Regions from separate parts of the Paenibacillus sp. BR1-192 genome, predicted to be linked through region 1. Evidence: predicted binding sites of a transcription regulator. Region 1 holds the regulator's gene; each other region holds the start of a gene.
What was found. Region 1 encodes Rex, which represses fermentation and respiration genes when NADH is low (regulators of the CRP and FNR family bind a similar motif). Its sites were predicted from a motif close to TTGTGAAATATTTCACAA; they were not measured.
Positions count from the first base shown of each region.

Region 2: a site for Rex is predicted at 2,170-2,187, ahead of adhE (bifunctional acetaldehyde-CoA/alcohol dehydrogenase). Genes of this name have one in related genera too.
Region 3: a site for Rex is predicted at 2,479-2,496, ahead of nirB (nitrite reductase large subunit NirB). Genes of this name have one in related genera too.

Region 1 covers NZ_CP120718.1:2,745,701-2,750,768, forward strand. Annotated here, with positions in the region: gene dinG (ATP-dependent DNA helicase DinG) at 1-2,159, shown strand, start outside; gene P0X86_RS12245 (redox-sensing transcriptional repressor Rex) at 2,224-2,889, shown strand; gene P0X86_RS12250 (amidohydrolase) at 2,864-4,165, shown strand; gene P0X86_RS12255 (cell wall elongation regulator TseB-like domain-containing protein) at 4,197-4,715, shown strand; gene P0X86_RS12260 (hypothetical protein) at 4,975-5,068, shown strand, end outside.
Region 2 covers NZ_CP120718.1:2,579,011-2,584,078, forward strand. Annotated here, with positions in the region: gene P0X86_RS11335 (formate/nitrite transporter family protein) at 1-627, shown strand, start outside; gene P0X86_RS11340 (hypothetical protein) at 1,010-1,168, opposite strand; gene P0X86_RS11345 (Crp/Fnr family transcriptional regulator) at 1,259-1,984, opposite strand; gene adhE (bifunctional acetaldehyde-CoA/alcohol dehydrogenase) at 2,260-4,872, shown strand.
Region 3 covers NZ_CP120718.1:2,573,371-2,578,438, forward strand. Annotated here, with positions in the region: gene P0X86_RS11305 (ThuA domain-containing protein) at 1-229, shown strand, start outside; gene P0X86_RS11310 (uracil-DNA glycosylase) at 406-1,068, shown strand; gene P0X86_RS11315 (winged helix-turn-helix transcriptional regulator) at 1,223-1,543, shown strand; gene P0X86_RS11320 (hypothetical protein) at 1,726-2,403, shown strand; gene nirB (nitrite reductase large subunit NirB) at 2,582-5,020, shown strand.

The sequences.
Region 1 (5,068 bases):
ATGTAAGCTTCGAGCAATACATGAACGATGTTCGTGAACGCCTGAAGGAAACGCTGCCTCATTACGAGAGCAGGGATGCCCAGGACATGATGTTCCAGGAAGTGATGCAGGCGCTGGATGACAATAAACATCTATTGATCGAAGCGGGCACGGGAACCGGCAAATCCCTTGGATATTTGCTGCCGTCGATCTATCAAAGCGTGAAGCAGGAACAGAAGGTTATGGTGAGCACGCATACGATCAACCTTCAAGAACAGCTGCGTGACCGGGATATTCCCCTGCTCACCCAGGTTGTTCCTTTTCCTTTTAAGGCGGCCATTTTCAAGGGCAGGGGACATTATTTGTGTTTGAGAAAATTTGAACATAAAATAAATAGAAGAGATTTTCATTCCCCGAAGGAAGACGTAATCACGGCGGCCCAGATGCTGGTCTGGCTGACCCAGACGGAGAACGGGGATGATGAAGAGCTAAACCTTGGCGGACGCGGAGGGGATTTCTGGGAGACCATCTCCAGCGATTCGGATTCTTGCCTCGGACGCGCCTGTCCTTGGTTCCGCAAATGCTACTATCACAGGGCCAAGCATGAAGCAGGCATCGCGGATGTCGTCATTACGAACCATTCGAAGCTGTTCACCGACGTGAAGGCGAATCATCAGCTGCTGCCAAGCTATGAGCGCCTCGTCATCGACGAAGCGCATCATCTTGAGGATGTCGCCGGCAAGCACCTTGGCTTGCAGATGAAGTATTTTTCGGTGGTCCATACCTTGACCCGCATGTACAAAGACAGCCGAAGCGGGCAGCTCCCGGCTCTGCGCCAGCTGCTGCAAGCTTCGCCGCACGAGAAGGCAGTCGAATGGTCTTCCGTCATCGACCGTTTGTATCCGGACCTCATTACTGCAAAAGAGAACTGGGATCGGCTCAGCGATCAATTGTTCGGACTGCTTCCGGAACGCGGAGACGCTTCTCCGGGAGATGCCGGCCAATTCTCGCTCCGCCTGTCCCCGCTTAAGAAGCCGAAGGATTGGGATTCGATGGCCGAACTGGAGCATCAAATTCATCTGACGCTGGGCGATGTCGTGCGCAAGGGCGATAAGCTGATCGCCGAAATGAAGGAAGATTTGGATGACTACAGCGCGGACAGCCTGTTAACCGACCTATCGGGCCTATTTAAGGACCTGGCCTCGCATCGCGAAGACCTGCGCTCCTTCATGGCCCTGAACGATGAGGGCACGGTATACTGGATGGAGGCGAACGGCAATTTCCGCAGCAAATCGCTGCAGTTGTATGCCGTGCCCGTCGACGTGAGCGCTCATCTGAAGGAATTGTTTTTTGACAAGAAACAAAGCGTGATTCTGACATCGGCGACCTTGTCGGTGGACAAATCGTTTCAGTTCATGATCGAAAACCTGGGTCTTCAGGAAGCGGCTGAAGCGGGGAACCTGAACACGGTTCAGCTCCCGTCCCCGTTTAATTACAGGGAACAAGCCCTTCTTGTCGTGCCGCGCGATTTTCCGAGCGTGAAGGGATCGGTCGGGGATGCACTCTTTGTGAATACGCTCGTGAAGTCTTTGGCCGATACGGCCGTCGCTACGCATGGCCGCATGCTCGTCCTGTTCACTTCCTACCGGATGCTGCGCCAGGTGCACGAGCCGTTGAAAGAAGCGCTGGCATCAAGCGACATCACGGTATTGGGACAAGGTATGGACGGAACCAGCCGTACCAAGTTAATCCGAAGATTTCAGGACAGCAGCGCTTCCGTGCTGCTGGGCACCAGCTCCTTCTGGGAAGGGGTAGACATCCCGGGCGAGGCGCTGACTTGTCTTGCCATCGTCCGGCTGCCGTTCCAGCCGCCGAATCATCCCTTGGTCGAGGCCAAGAGCGAACTGCTGCAGCAGCAGAAGAAGAATCCCTTCATGAAGCTTTCGGTTCCGCAAGCGGTCATTCGTTTCAAACAGGGGTTTGGGCGTCTGGTGCGAACAGCACAAGATAAAGGGATCGTGATCGTGTACGATACCCGGGTCATTGAATCCTATTACGGGAAGTATTTCTTATATTCCTTGCCGGGGCCGAAAATGGAGCATATGCCGACAGAGGGGATCGTTCCCCGAATTTCGGAATGGCTGCAGGAAGAGGCAAGCGCGGGAAACCAAGCGGAATAAAGTGAAACCAAGCACGATCAACAAAAAAGATGTAGTTATTAACCTATTATTAGGGGGAGCATGCATGAAATCGGAAAAAATTTCGGAAGCCGTGGTCCGCAGATTACCTGTATACTTGCGCTATTTGAATGAGCTTCAGAAGAGGGAGGTTTCCACGGTTTCCTCCCAGGAGCTGGGACAGAAGCTGGACCTCAATCCTGCTCAAATTCGTAAGGACCTGGCGTATTTCGGTGATTTTGGACGGAAAGGGATCGGATATGATGTTTCTTATCTGATCGAGAAGATTCGCCAGATTCTGAAGCTGGACCAGAAGATCAATGTCGCACTGGTCGGGGCCGGTAATCTTGGACATGCATTATCGAATTACAATGCATTCCTGAAGGATAATATGAAGATTGTGGCGATTTTCGATTCGTATTCTCCCAAAGTTGGTATGAAAATTAACAATTTGGTCGTACAGCCGATGGAAGAGCTGGAGAAGACGGTTCATGAGCACGGCATTCGAATCGGGATTATTACCGTTCCGGATTTCGAAGCGCAGAACGTCGCGAATCAGCTTATCGCCTCAGGGATCGAGGCGATTCTGAACTTTGCGCCAACCATCCTGAAAGCCCCAGCCCATATCCGGATTCATACGGCTGATTTTACAACGGATTTGCAAAGTTTGGCCTATTATTTGGATAACGGCAAGGAGGATGCAGCACATGACAACAACGAAGTGGATGGTTAAGAACGGAACGTTTGCAGTACTGGAGGAAGGCCAATCCGTGCTTCGCGGATACCTGGTGGTTGAGAACGACCGGATCACGTACCTGGGCGAGGAGGAGCCCGTCGTGGAAGAGGGAACAGAGATTATCGACGGAACCCATCTGTTCTTCCTGCCCGGATTGGTGAACACGCATGGACATGCCGCCATGTCGCTTCTTCGCGGCTATGGGGACGATCTGGCGCTGCAGGTATGGCTTCAGGAAAAAATGTGGCCGATGGAAGCCAAATTCACGTCAGACGACGTATATTGGGGCACATCGCTCTCCGTGCTGGAGATGATCAAAGGCGGAACCACGACGTTTGTGGATATGTATGACCATATGGATCAGGTCGCGAAGGTTGTCCAGGACTCGGGAATGCGCGGCGTCCTGACGCGCGGCGTAATCGGTTTATGCCCGCCCGAGGTACAGCAGCAGAAGCTGGATGAGGCGGTGGCATTCGCGAAGGATTGGCATGGCAAGGCTGGCGGCAGAATTACGACGATGATCTCGCCGCACGCGCCTTATACCTGCCCGCCGGATTTCATCGAAAAATTCGTTCAAGCATCCCATGACTTGAACCTGCCTTTGCATACCCATATGTCCGAAACGGAAACGGAAGTGGCTCAGAATGTTAAGGACTACGGGCTTCGCCCCGTTGCCCATTTGGAGAAGCTGGGCATGTTCTCCCGTCCTACGCTCCTTGCGCATGCCGTTCATCTGACCGATGAGGAAATCGAAGTCTTGGCCAAGCATCAAGTAGCCGTATCGCATAATCCCGGAAGCAATTTGAAGCTTGCCAGCGGAGTCGCCCGCGTACCTGCGCTGCTGAAAGCCGGCGTAACGGTGTCGCTCGGTACCGACGGACCTGCTAGCAACAATAACCTGGATATGTTCGAAGAGATGCGGCTGGCTGCCCTGATCCATAAAGGAGTAAGCGGGGATCCGACGGCCATTCCGGCCTCCGATGCGCTCCGAATGGGCACGGTATACGGAGCCAAGTCCGCTTTCCTTGAGGATATCGGTATGCTCGCGGTTGGGATGAAAGCCGATATGATCGCATTGAATACGGATCAGGCGCATTTCCTTCCACGGACCGACTATATTTCTCACGCGATCTACTCTGCCAGCGCGAAGGATGTAGAGCATGTATGGGTTGACGGCAAGCAGGTGGTGAAGAATGGCGCGAGCCTTACTCTCGACGAGGAACGCATCCGCCGGGAAGCGCAGCGTGCATTTGAGCGTCTTACAACCCTCTAGGGAATAATCAAGGGGAGCGAGGAAGACGGATTTGAAGAAAAAAACGAAGTGGATATTGCTGAGTGTGTCCGGCGTCCTGCTATTATTGCTTGGCCTACAGCTCTATTATTCCTATGTTATGAAAGATACGTGGAATGAAGAAAGAATGGCGATCCTTGCAGCGAAACAGCATGGCCAATTGGTCTCGTCCGACAAGACCTATAAATCGGTATGGGGCGAGGACAATAACTATTGGGTGGTCAGCGGGAAAGATAAAGACAATCAAGACCGCATGGTCTGGGTGAAGTTTACGGACGATAACGTTCCTGTTGAAGGGACAGATGCCGTTCAGTCCGTGTTATTGAATACGGGCATGTCAGAGGCCGTGATGCGGGACCAGATCCGTAACGAAATGCCGGGTGCGGTCATCAAGCGATTGCTGCCGGGAATGTATGAAGGCGAGTATGCCTGGCAGCTGCAATATGAAAACAACGGTCAGCGCGGCTACAGATTCTATCGTTTTCAAGACGGAAACGCCATCGGAAATGATATTATTCTTCCTAATCAATAAGAAAACAAATGAAAAGGCGTCCCCTCATAGGGATGCCTCTTTGGCACATAAATATGTAAGCGTATACAGAAATAAATTGGTAAAACTGTTCTAAATATTTTCACAGACAAGCATGAAAAAGTATATAAGATGTGATATACTCGTACTTGTACGAATTGAGCAGATCAATTACATGCCTCACCATATATCGTTGTTATATGTATTATTGTGCTGCAATTGCTATACAAAATTTCATATCGAAAATTGAAGGAGGAACTTCATGAAACTGCGCATTGTACCTATCATGCTGACTGTCGTGATCTCAGCATCGGTCCTCTTTGGCGGTTGGTTTCTGTATCGGCAGATGGCTTTGC
Region 2 (5,068 bases), 170 kb from region 1:
GCCGGTTCGCCTTTCCAGTCCCTCGTCATGGGAGCCGCATTCGGGATTGCGCTCACGTTGGTTGTGTTTGCCGGTTCAGAGCTGTTCACCGGAAATCATATGTTTTTTACGATAAGCACGTTATCCAAACGAACGACGATGGGGGACACGCTGAAAAACTGGGGCCTTGTGTTTATCGGCAATTTGGCGGGAGCGATCCTGCTCAGCTATCTGGTTTACGCTTCCGGCCTGTTCAAAGGGCTGCCGCCCGATCATCTCATCTTCACGGCTGCGGCCAAGAAAATGAACGATCCGTTCATGGAGCTGTTTTTTAGAGGCATATTATGTAACTGGCTTGTATGTCTGGCCCTGTGGATGGGGATTCGGGCCAAAGGAGAAACCACGAAACTGATTTTAATATGGTGGTGCCTGTTTGCCTTCATTGCGACAGGGTATGAGCATAGCGTAGCGAACATGTCGCTTCTGACGCTGGCGACGATATTGCCGGGACATCCCGAGACGGTATCCATCGGCGGCTGGATAAGCAACATGGTGCCGGTCACGCTGGGGAATATCATTGGCGGCGGGTTGTTTGTAGGCATGGCTTACTGGTTTATCTCTTCGGGAAAAGGGAACAAGCAAAAGTAAGCTGTGATAGGCGGTGAAACGGAGGAATTCCATCCTCCTAGTTCATTGTCAGAGAAAGTCCAACCTGGTGAATAAACAAAGAAACCGTTCTTGGTTAATGGTCTGTCATTCGTCCATTCGCCAAGCAACGGTTTCTTTTTTTGTAAAGACACAACCATTCCAAGAAATTTGGGACAAAGGCAATGGGAGGAACGATGCGCACACGGAACGTCCCCAAACAGAAATAGTGGGCTCCCCGTCAGATGTAATGTTCTTTTGGGAAATCCGCTTTTTTTGGATATGTCATCGCTGAAGGGAGCAGGAGGGCAACAGCATAAATAAGCTGTCCTCCTCAGTCATTGAACTGAAAGGACAGCCGTGAGAATCTTGCCTTCCAAATCGTTTACCGATGTTCCACCAGGTCGATCGCACCAAGCACCATATGAGCCAGTCCGAAGCCTAGAATACCGGTTGCAGCGAATTTATACCTGCTGCAAAGCAGAGCGGCACCCGAAGCAGAAACCACGGTTCCAAGAACTGCAGGAATCAAACCTTCACGCATGCTGAGCACTCCCTTTGATTTGGATTGGAAAGACAAGGCTTATTGTAAGCAGATGCCCATATATTATGCACCGAAGGGGCTTTAGGCGGATCAAATCCGGCAGATTTCGTTCGGACACAGCTCGCAGTGGCATATTTCCTGCAGCATCGGCAGATCTTTGATAACAATCATGCCGCCGGCATATTCGATGGCGTCCTTTTTGCGAAGATCGCTCAGCATCCGGTTCACGCTTTCACGGGTGGCCCCGATCATGTTCGAAAGATCGGTGTGGGTGATCTTTTTGTTGATGAGAATGCTGCCATCCTCTTGATGCTGCCCGTAGGTATTGCCCAGACGAATCAGCGTCGACGTTAATGCGCCGGGCTTGCCGTACATCATGAGATCACGGAATTTGGTCTGCGTGATGCGGTGGTGTATACCCATCCACTTCATGAAATCAATCGCGAAGTCGCAATGCTGGCAGATCAATAGCTCAAGGTCCTTGTGCTCGATGACCCCGACTACGCTGTCCTCAAGCACCTCTGCCGAAAAACTGTGGTTGTTGCTGAAGAATGGATCGGCTTGCCCGACCATGTCTCCTGGATGGTACATATATAGAATAAGCTCTTTGCCTTCATCCGTCGATTTGGTTAATTTAATTCTTCCTTGTTTAACGAAGTACAGCTTGTCGGCGAAGTCGCCTTCCCAGAACAAATGCGATCCTTCAGGGAGTACCCTTTCCTTCATGGTGACCAGCAGACGGTTGCGGTTTTGTTCCGAGAAGCACTGCGTGTTCCCTAAGTTTTCGATTTCCATTACATGGTCTACAGTTTTCATGGTGGTATCCCCTAACATCCTAAAATTTGATCTGTTTAATCTTTAAATACATTATAACGTGAAAACATTCACTTGTGGGGCGGAACAAGAGGGAAATCATGGCGAATTTTCAAACATTGTGATCTCTTTCACTTGAAAGAGGGAAAAGACAGGTATAAATCACACAGAAAAGATAAATTTTAATATTGTGAAATATTTCACATGATTTAAGGAGCGTCTGTGTTACGATCAAAGCGTAGACAAAAAAGAACATGAACCATGGGAGGATGAGAGATATGGCTGTGAGCAAAGGAACAACGGTTGAAGTGAAGGGACAAACGGCAGCAGAGTACATTCAAGGTCTGATCGACAAGGCGAATCGGGCAAAAGAAAAGTTTATGAAACTCGATCAGGAGCAAGTCGACGGAATTGTGCAGGCCATGGCCATGGCCGGACTTGAGAAGCACATGCAGCTGGCGAAAATGGCGGTTGAAGAAACGGGCCGCGGCGTGTATGAAGACAAAATCATCAAAAACCTGTTTGCCACGGAGTATATCCACAACAGCATCAAGTACGACAAAACGGTAGGTATCATCGAAGACAATGCCTATGACAGCTTCCAAAAAATTGCGGAGCCGATCGGGATCATCATGGGGATCACACCGGTAACCAATCCGACCTCGACCACCATATTCAAGGCGCTGATCTCCATCAAAACAAGAAACCCGATCATCTTCGGCTTCCATCCATCCGCGCAGGCATGCAGCAGGGAAGCCGCGCTCATCCTGCGGGACGCCGCCGTGAAACAAGGCGCTCCGGCCGACTGCATCCAGTGGATCGAGGCTCCTTCCATGGATAAAACCAATACGCTCATGAACCATCCTGACGTTGCCTGCATTCTGGCTACGGGGGGATCGGCGATGGTCAAAGCAGCATACAGCTGCGGCAAGCCAGCCCTCGGCGTAGGTCCCGGCAACGTGCCGTGCTTCATCGAGAAGAGCGCGGACCTCGATCAAGCGGTGAACGACTTGATTCTATCCAAGACGTTTGATAACGGCATGATCTGCGCATCCGAGCAAGCCGTCATTATAGAGGAGCCGATCTATCATACCGTGAAGAAAAAAATGATCGCCAGCGGCTGTTATTTCGTGAACAAGGAAGAGCTGGCGAAGCTGACTGCGCATGCCATGGTAGCGGATAAATGCGCCGTCAATCCTACCATCGTCGGACAGCCGGCAGCCAAGATTGCCGAGGCTTGCGGCTTTGAGGTACCGGAAAGCACCAAGATCCTGGTCGCCGAGCTGGAGGGAGTCGGTCCTGCTTATCCGTTGTCCGCCGAGAAGCTGAGCCCGGTGCTGGCCTGCTATAAAGTGAAAGATGCGGAAGAGGGCATCGCGCGCGCCGAAGAGATGGTAGCTTTTGGCGGCATGGGCCACTCATCGGTCATCCACTCGCACAATGAGGACGTCATCCTGAAATTTTCGGATCGTATGAAGACCTGCCGCATCCTGGTCAACCAGCCTTCCTCGCAAGGCGGCATCGGGGATATCTACAACACGAACCTGCCATCGCTGACGCTCGGCTGCGGTTCGTATGGCCGGAATTCCACGTCGTCGAACGTGACGGCCGTCAATCTCATCAACGTGAAAAGGGTGAACCGCAGAACCGTGAATATGCAGTGGTTTAAAGTGCCGGACAAAATTTACTTTGAAAAAGGCTCGACGCAGTATCTCGCCAAAATGCCTGACATCACCCGCGTCGCGATCGTAACCGACCCCATGATGGTGAAGCTGGGATATGTGGAGCGGGTAGAGCATTACCTGCGTCAGCGCAGACTGCCGGTAGCCATCGAGGTGTTCTCGGAAGTCGAGCCGGATCCATCGACAACGACCGTAGAACGGGGTACGGAGATGCTGGAACGGTTTCAGCCGGACTGCATCATCGCCCTCGGCGGCGGATCGCCTATGGATGCCGCAAAAGCGATGTGGCTGTTCTATGAATATCCGGATACGGATTTCAACAACCTGAAGCAAAAATTCATGGATATCCGAAAACGGGTCTATAAATATCCGAAGCTGGGACGAAAGGCGAAATTCGTAGCCATTCCGACAACGTCGGGAACGGGCTCGGAAGTAACTTCGTTTGCCGTCATCACGGACAAAGTGCAGGGAAATACCAAATACCCGCTGGCAGACTATGAGCTGACGCCGGACGTGGCGATCATCGATCCGGAATTCGTGTACACCTTGCCTAAAACGGCGGTGGCCGATACCGGCATGGACGTCCTGACGCATGCGATTGAAGCCTACGTATCGGTGATGGCCAGCGATTACACGGATGGGCTTGCCATCAAAGCCATACAGCTGGTGTTCCAGTATCTTGAGCAATCGGCGCTGACCGGCGACAAACTCGCCCGCGAGAAAATGCATAATGCTTCGACGCTTGCAGGCATGGCCTTTGCGAACGCGTTCCTGGGCATCAACCATAGTCTGGCGCATAAATGGGGCGGACAGTACCATACGGCGCACGGACGGACCAATGCCATACTGATGCCGCACGTCATTCGCTACAATGCCAAGAAGCCGACGAAATTCGCGGCATGGCCGAAGTACACCCACTTCGTGGCCGATGAAAGATATGCCGAGATCGCACGGATTCTTGGACTGCCGGCAAGAACGACGGAGGAGGGCGTAAACAGCCTGATCGCCGCCATCCGCGAGCTGAACAGCAAGCTCGGCATCGAGGAATCGTTCCAGCAGCTGGGCATCGATCCACAGGACTTCGAGAGAAACGTCGAGCATTTGGCGGACCGGGCTTTCGAAGATCAGTGCACGACCAGCAATCCGAAGCTGCCGCTGGTGACGGAGCTGGCAGAAGTATACCGCAACGCCTTCTATGGACGTTTCTAAACAGGAAAGGGACAGAAGGATGATACTAAATTCCATTATAAATGGTGGTAGAAGCCAGGGGAGCCCGGAATCAGAGTGATAAAAATCACGGATAACCACAACTTTGTGATTTTTATCACAGATGCTGCGGATCAACAGGACTACAATAAAGGTGTAGCAGAAAGCTGAATCTCAGATCTTTGATATAGAAGCTTGA
Region 3 (5,068 bases), 170 kb from region 1:
ATTCGTCAGCAATTTCGAGGGCGGGGAAGTGTTCCGCAGCGGATGCACATTCAAACGCGGGCATGGGAACATTTTTTACTTCCGTCCAGGGCATGAGACCTATCCAACCTACTACAACCCCGAAGTGCTGAAAGTGATCTCCAATGCGATTAACTGGGCTCATTCCACGGCAGGCAAGCAAACGTTCGGCAACAGTCAGCCGGTTCGCGCGCTTCCCGTTTTAGTCTAAGCTATAAACAGCGCATTATCTTAATCATCAACGAACGAGCCGTTCAAGGTACAGTCCTTGTTCGGCTCGTTTTTTTGGTATGTTGGGGCTGCTTTTTCGAAATGTTTTTGCCGACTGGGGATAGAATATACGTGAATATGGGGTATTGTATGATATAGGAGAGGGGGGCTGTACACATGAACGAAGTACAAAGCGCACCTGTAGATCCCGCAATCATCGCCATATGCCGGGCCAGGCTCGTCCATCAACCCGTTGAGGGCTTCCTGCTCGGAAGGGGAGTCCGCTTTGCGAAAATCATGTTCATCGGGGAAGCGCCCGGAGCTCATGAAGTTTTGGAAGGCAAACCTTTCGTAGGGCAGGCCGGACAAGAGATGAACGCGTACCTGGAACGTCTGAAACTGACGCGGGACCAGGTATATATTACCAGTGCCATGCGAAGCAGGCCCTACAAAGATAAAGTGCTCGTGAGGCCTTCGGGCGAGAATGTCATCAGCCGATCGAATCGCACGCCGACCAAGGCGGAAATTTTGGCGCATGCGCCTTTGCTTGATGAAGAGATCCGATGGGTCCGCCCGGACATCCTGGCACCGATGGGAAATACGGCGCTGCACCGGTTAATCGGAAGCCATGAAACGGTGACGTCGCTGCACGGCAAGCTGATGGAGGGCCCGGTTCAGCAAGCGGCAGATCCGGAAAATCCCGGAGCAGGCTATGTTTTTTCACCGGAGACCTATAAGATATTCCCTCTGTTCCATCCAGCGGCGGTGCTGTATAATAGGAAATTATCCACTTTGATTGAGGACGATTTGGATATTTTGGCTCGGATATTAGGGGGATAAGCGCTGATTTTCTGGGAAAAAGGGGCTAGGAGGTTTTCAGCTTCTCGAAAATATGCTAAAATGAAACATACTTACAATTCGTAAGTTTTCTAGATTTTTGGGTAAGCTTATGAGTTTCTATAAACAAGGTGACTTCGTAAAGAGGTGAAGGGATATGGAAGTTACAAATGTTACGATGTGTCCCCGTTTCGAATCGGCCTTTTCTTTTCTGGGCAAACGGTGGAATGGCTTGATTATTCAAACGCTGATGAGCGGGCCTAAGCGCTTTAAGGATATTTCGAATTTGATTCCGTCCATGAGCGATAAAATGCTCTCCGAGCGGATGAAGGATTTGGAATGCGAAGGCATACTGATTCGTCATGTCTATCCGGAAACTCCGGTACGTATTGAATATGAACTGACTGAAAAAGGCAAAGCACTGCGTCCGGTGATGGAGCAAATTTCATCCTGGGCAGAACAATGGGTCGACAGATGAGTCATCTTAAGACTCCCGTTGACGATTAAACCCTGGCATGAGATATCCTCATTTCAGGGTTTTTTTTCTAACCAAAATGCTGATTTTTCGTTTCGTCCTGCAAAAATATCCGGACATGCACCAAGCTGACGCACCTTCTATATGATGTAATAATCCAGGCGGCATATCAAGGAGGCGAGCCCATGATCAAGCGAACGAATATCTCCCGGTTCCATTATGGACAAGAGGACATCTCAGAGCTTGAAAACGCTTCATTACAAGTGCTTCATATATTTGAGAAAACCAAGCGGGTGCTGAGCCAGTATGTACCGGAATCACTATGGTCGGCCGTGTGTGGAACAAGCCCAGACGCTGTAGCATCCCTTAGCCAAGACGGCACAGCTCGGGTCGACATGTTCCAGAAGTGGGTCAAGGCTCCCGGCGGATGGAAGTTCATTGGTTATGAAACCGAAACATTGAATTCGTCTTCCGAGCAAAATAAGGGACGGATGGGAAGATTCCTGCATATGATCATCTGGTCGCTCTACGAGAAAATCGTGATGCTGCATCCCTTCCTCGGCAGCGAAGCGTTCTTCGACGGGGAGGAGCTGGACGTGATCGCCCATTATTTTGTGCCTACGTATATTAGTGCCTTACCTTTGGTGCAGCAAGGAAAAGCCTATAAGACCATTCAGGCCGGCATCGTACTGTACCAGGAGCATATCGAGGCGCCTGCCGTCATCATGCAGTCGGAAGGAGGCCTTTTGGAGGGGAATTGGATGACCGGGGTGAACCTGGATGCGGGGGGATTTGCCGGAATTCGTCCCTATTTAAAAGTGCCCGGCGGCGAACGAGCCTATATGGAAGCCGAAATCATATAGCATGCGGCTTTTTAGGATAACCTTGTTCCAATCGGACAGGGTTATTTGGTATTTTTATTTAAATTTTAAAGATCAATGTGAAATAAATCACAAAAATATATGCCTTTACACGATATAATTTACTTGTAAGCAGTGGAATACACGAGCACAAGATCACGTGTTGGGGAGGAATCAAACGATGTCCAATATAAAGAGAGATAAGTTGGTTGTCATTGGCAACGGTATTGCAGGCATAAGCACGGTCGAGCAAATCATTAAATTGGGTGGGAAATTTGACATCACCGTCATTGGACAGGAGCCTCACCCGAACTACAATCGCATTATGCTGTCCTATGTGCTGGAAGGCAGCAAAACCTTGGACGACATTGTATTGAATGACTGGAAATGGTACGAGGACAATCAGATCACCCTGCATACGGGTGTGACCGTCACCGCCATCGACGGGGAGCGTAAGGTAGTGACGGCCGATAACGGATTGACGGTTCCTTATGACAAAGTGATTATAGCTACAGGTTCGAAACCTTTTATATTGCCTGTACCGGGCAGTGATAAAGAGGGAGTTATCGGATTTCGAAACATCGCCGACTGCACGCAGATGCTTCAAGCCGCCAAGGCATACAAGAAAGCGGCCGTCATCGGCGGAGGGCTGCTGGGTCTGGAAGCCGCTAAGGGATTGGTCAGCCTGGGCATGGAGGTGACGGTGGTTCATCTCATGCAGGATTTGATGGAGAGCCAGCTGGATTCCATGGCATCGGGGATGCTGCAAAGGGAGCTGGAGCGGCAGGGCATCCGGTTCTTATTAGGCAAACAAACCACGGAAATCATGGGCGATGAGAGGGTCACGGGGCTGCGGTTCAAAGGTGGGGATGAGCTTGAAGCGGAACTCGTGGTCATGGCCGTGGGGATCAGAGCGAACGTTGCTGCCGCCCAAGCGAGCGGTATCGAAGTGAACCGGGGAATCGTAGTCAACGATTATCTTCAGACCTCCTGGCCGGATGTGTATGCGGTCGGCGAATGCTGCGAGCATCGGGGGGCATGCTACGGCCTGGTTGCGCCGTTGTTCGAGCAGGGACAGGTTCTTGCCAAGCATCTCTGCGGCGTGGACGGCCAGCCTTACGAGGGCAGCATCGTATCGACGAAACTGAAAATCAGCGGCGTTGATGTATTCTCCGCAGGAGAATTCATGGAGCAGGCTGAGCACTCGGTGATCGTGGCAAAGGACGATTGGCGCAAGACTTATAAGAAAATCCTGCTGCGCGACAATATCATCGTCGGCGCGATATTGTTCGGGGATGTCAGCGATTCGGCCAGCCTTCAATCCATGATACGCAAAAAGACGGCCATGACCGAGGAGATCTATCATTCGATCATGGGCACCGAATGTGCAGGGAAAGGAACCGGCAAGGCCTTCTCGCTGGATAAGATGCCCGACGATGAAATCGTCTGCGGCTGCAACGGCGTAACCAAAAAGGCCATTGTGGATGCCGTGACGCTTCAAGGCCTCACGACGGTGGACGAAATCAAAGCTTGCACGGGAGCGACCCGTTCTTGCGGAGGCTGCAAGCCAGTCGTGGAGCAAATCCTTCAGAGCGTACTGGGCGACGGCTTTAAGACGGCAGGCAAACAAGGCATATGTCCGTGCACCACGCTCGACCGGGACGAAATCGTCGCCGAAATCAGCGCCAAGGGGCTGACTACGACGAAGGAAGTCATGCATGTTCTGAACTTCAGCAACCCTGAGGGCTGCTCGAAATGCCGTCCCGCCATCCATTATTATCTGGCGATGCTGAATCCGGTGACCCATCAGGAGGAGAGGGAGTCCCGCTTCGTCAACGAGCGGATGAACGCCAACATTCAGAAAGACGGCACTTACACGGTAGTGCCAAGAATGTACGGCGGCGTTACCACGCCGGAGGATTTGAAGAAAATTGCGGACGTATCGCTTAAGTACAATGTTAAGGTCGTTAAGGTAACCGGCGGACAGCGACTGGATCTGATCGGCGTGAAGAAGGAAGATCTGCCAAGCGTATGGGAAGAGCTGGATATGCCGTCCGGTTATGCTTATGCCAAATCGCTGCGGACCGTCAAGACCTGCGTAGGCTCCCAATTCTGCCGCTTCGGCACGCAGGATTCGATGGGCATGGGTGCATTCCTCGAGGAGAAATTCGAGCGGCTGGATTTTCCGGCGAAGTTTAAAATGGCGGTCAACGGATGTCCGCGAAATTGTGCCGAATCGTGCACGAAGGACATCGGGATCGTCGGCAATGACGGCGGATGGGAGATATTCGTCGGAGGCAACGGCGGAACGAAGGCGCGCCTGGCCGATTCGTTCTGTAAGGTGAAGACGGACGAGGAATTGATCGAGATCTGCGGCGCCTTGATGCAGTACTACCGTGAAACCGGCAAGTACCTCGAGAGAACGTCGGAATGGGTAGAGCGTCTGGGACTGGAACAAATCCGTGCGGCGGTCCTTGATGATGCTAAACAGCGTAAGGAGCTGGTGGAAAGAATTGAGCTGGCCCTGCAGCAAGTGGAAGATCCGTGGAAGAAAGTGCTGAACGACGATAAGCTGCGCAATACGCTGTTCCAGGACGCAAGACCGGTCGGCAGCAAGTAATCGAGGGGGAGATCGGTTCCCCCTCGGCTGCCGGATTATAGAGAGCTT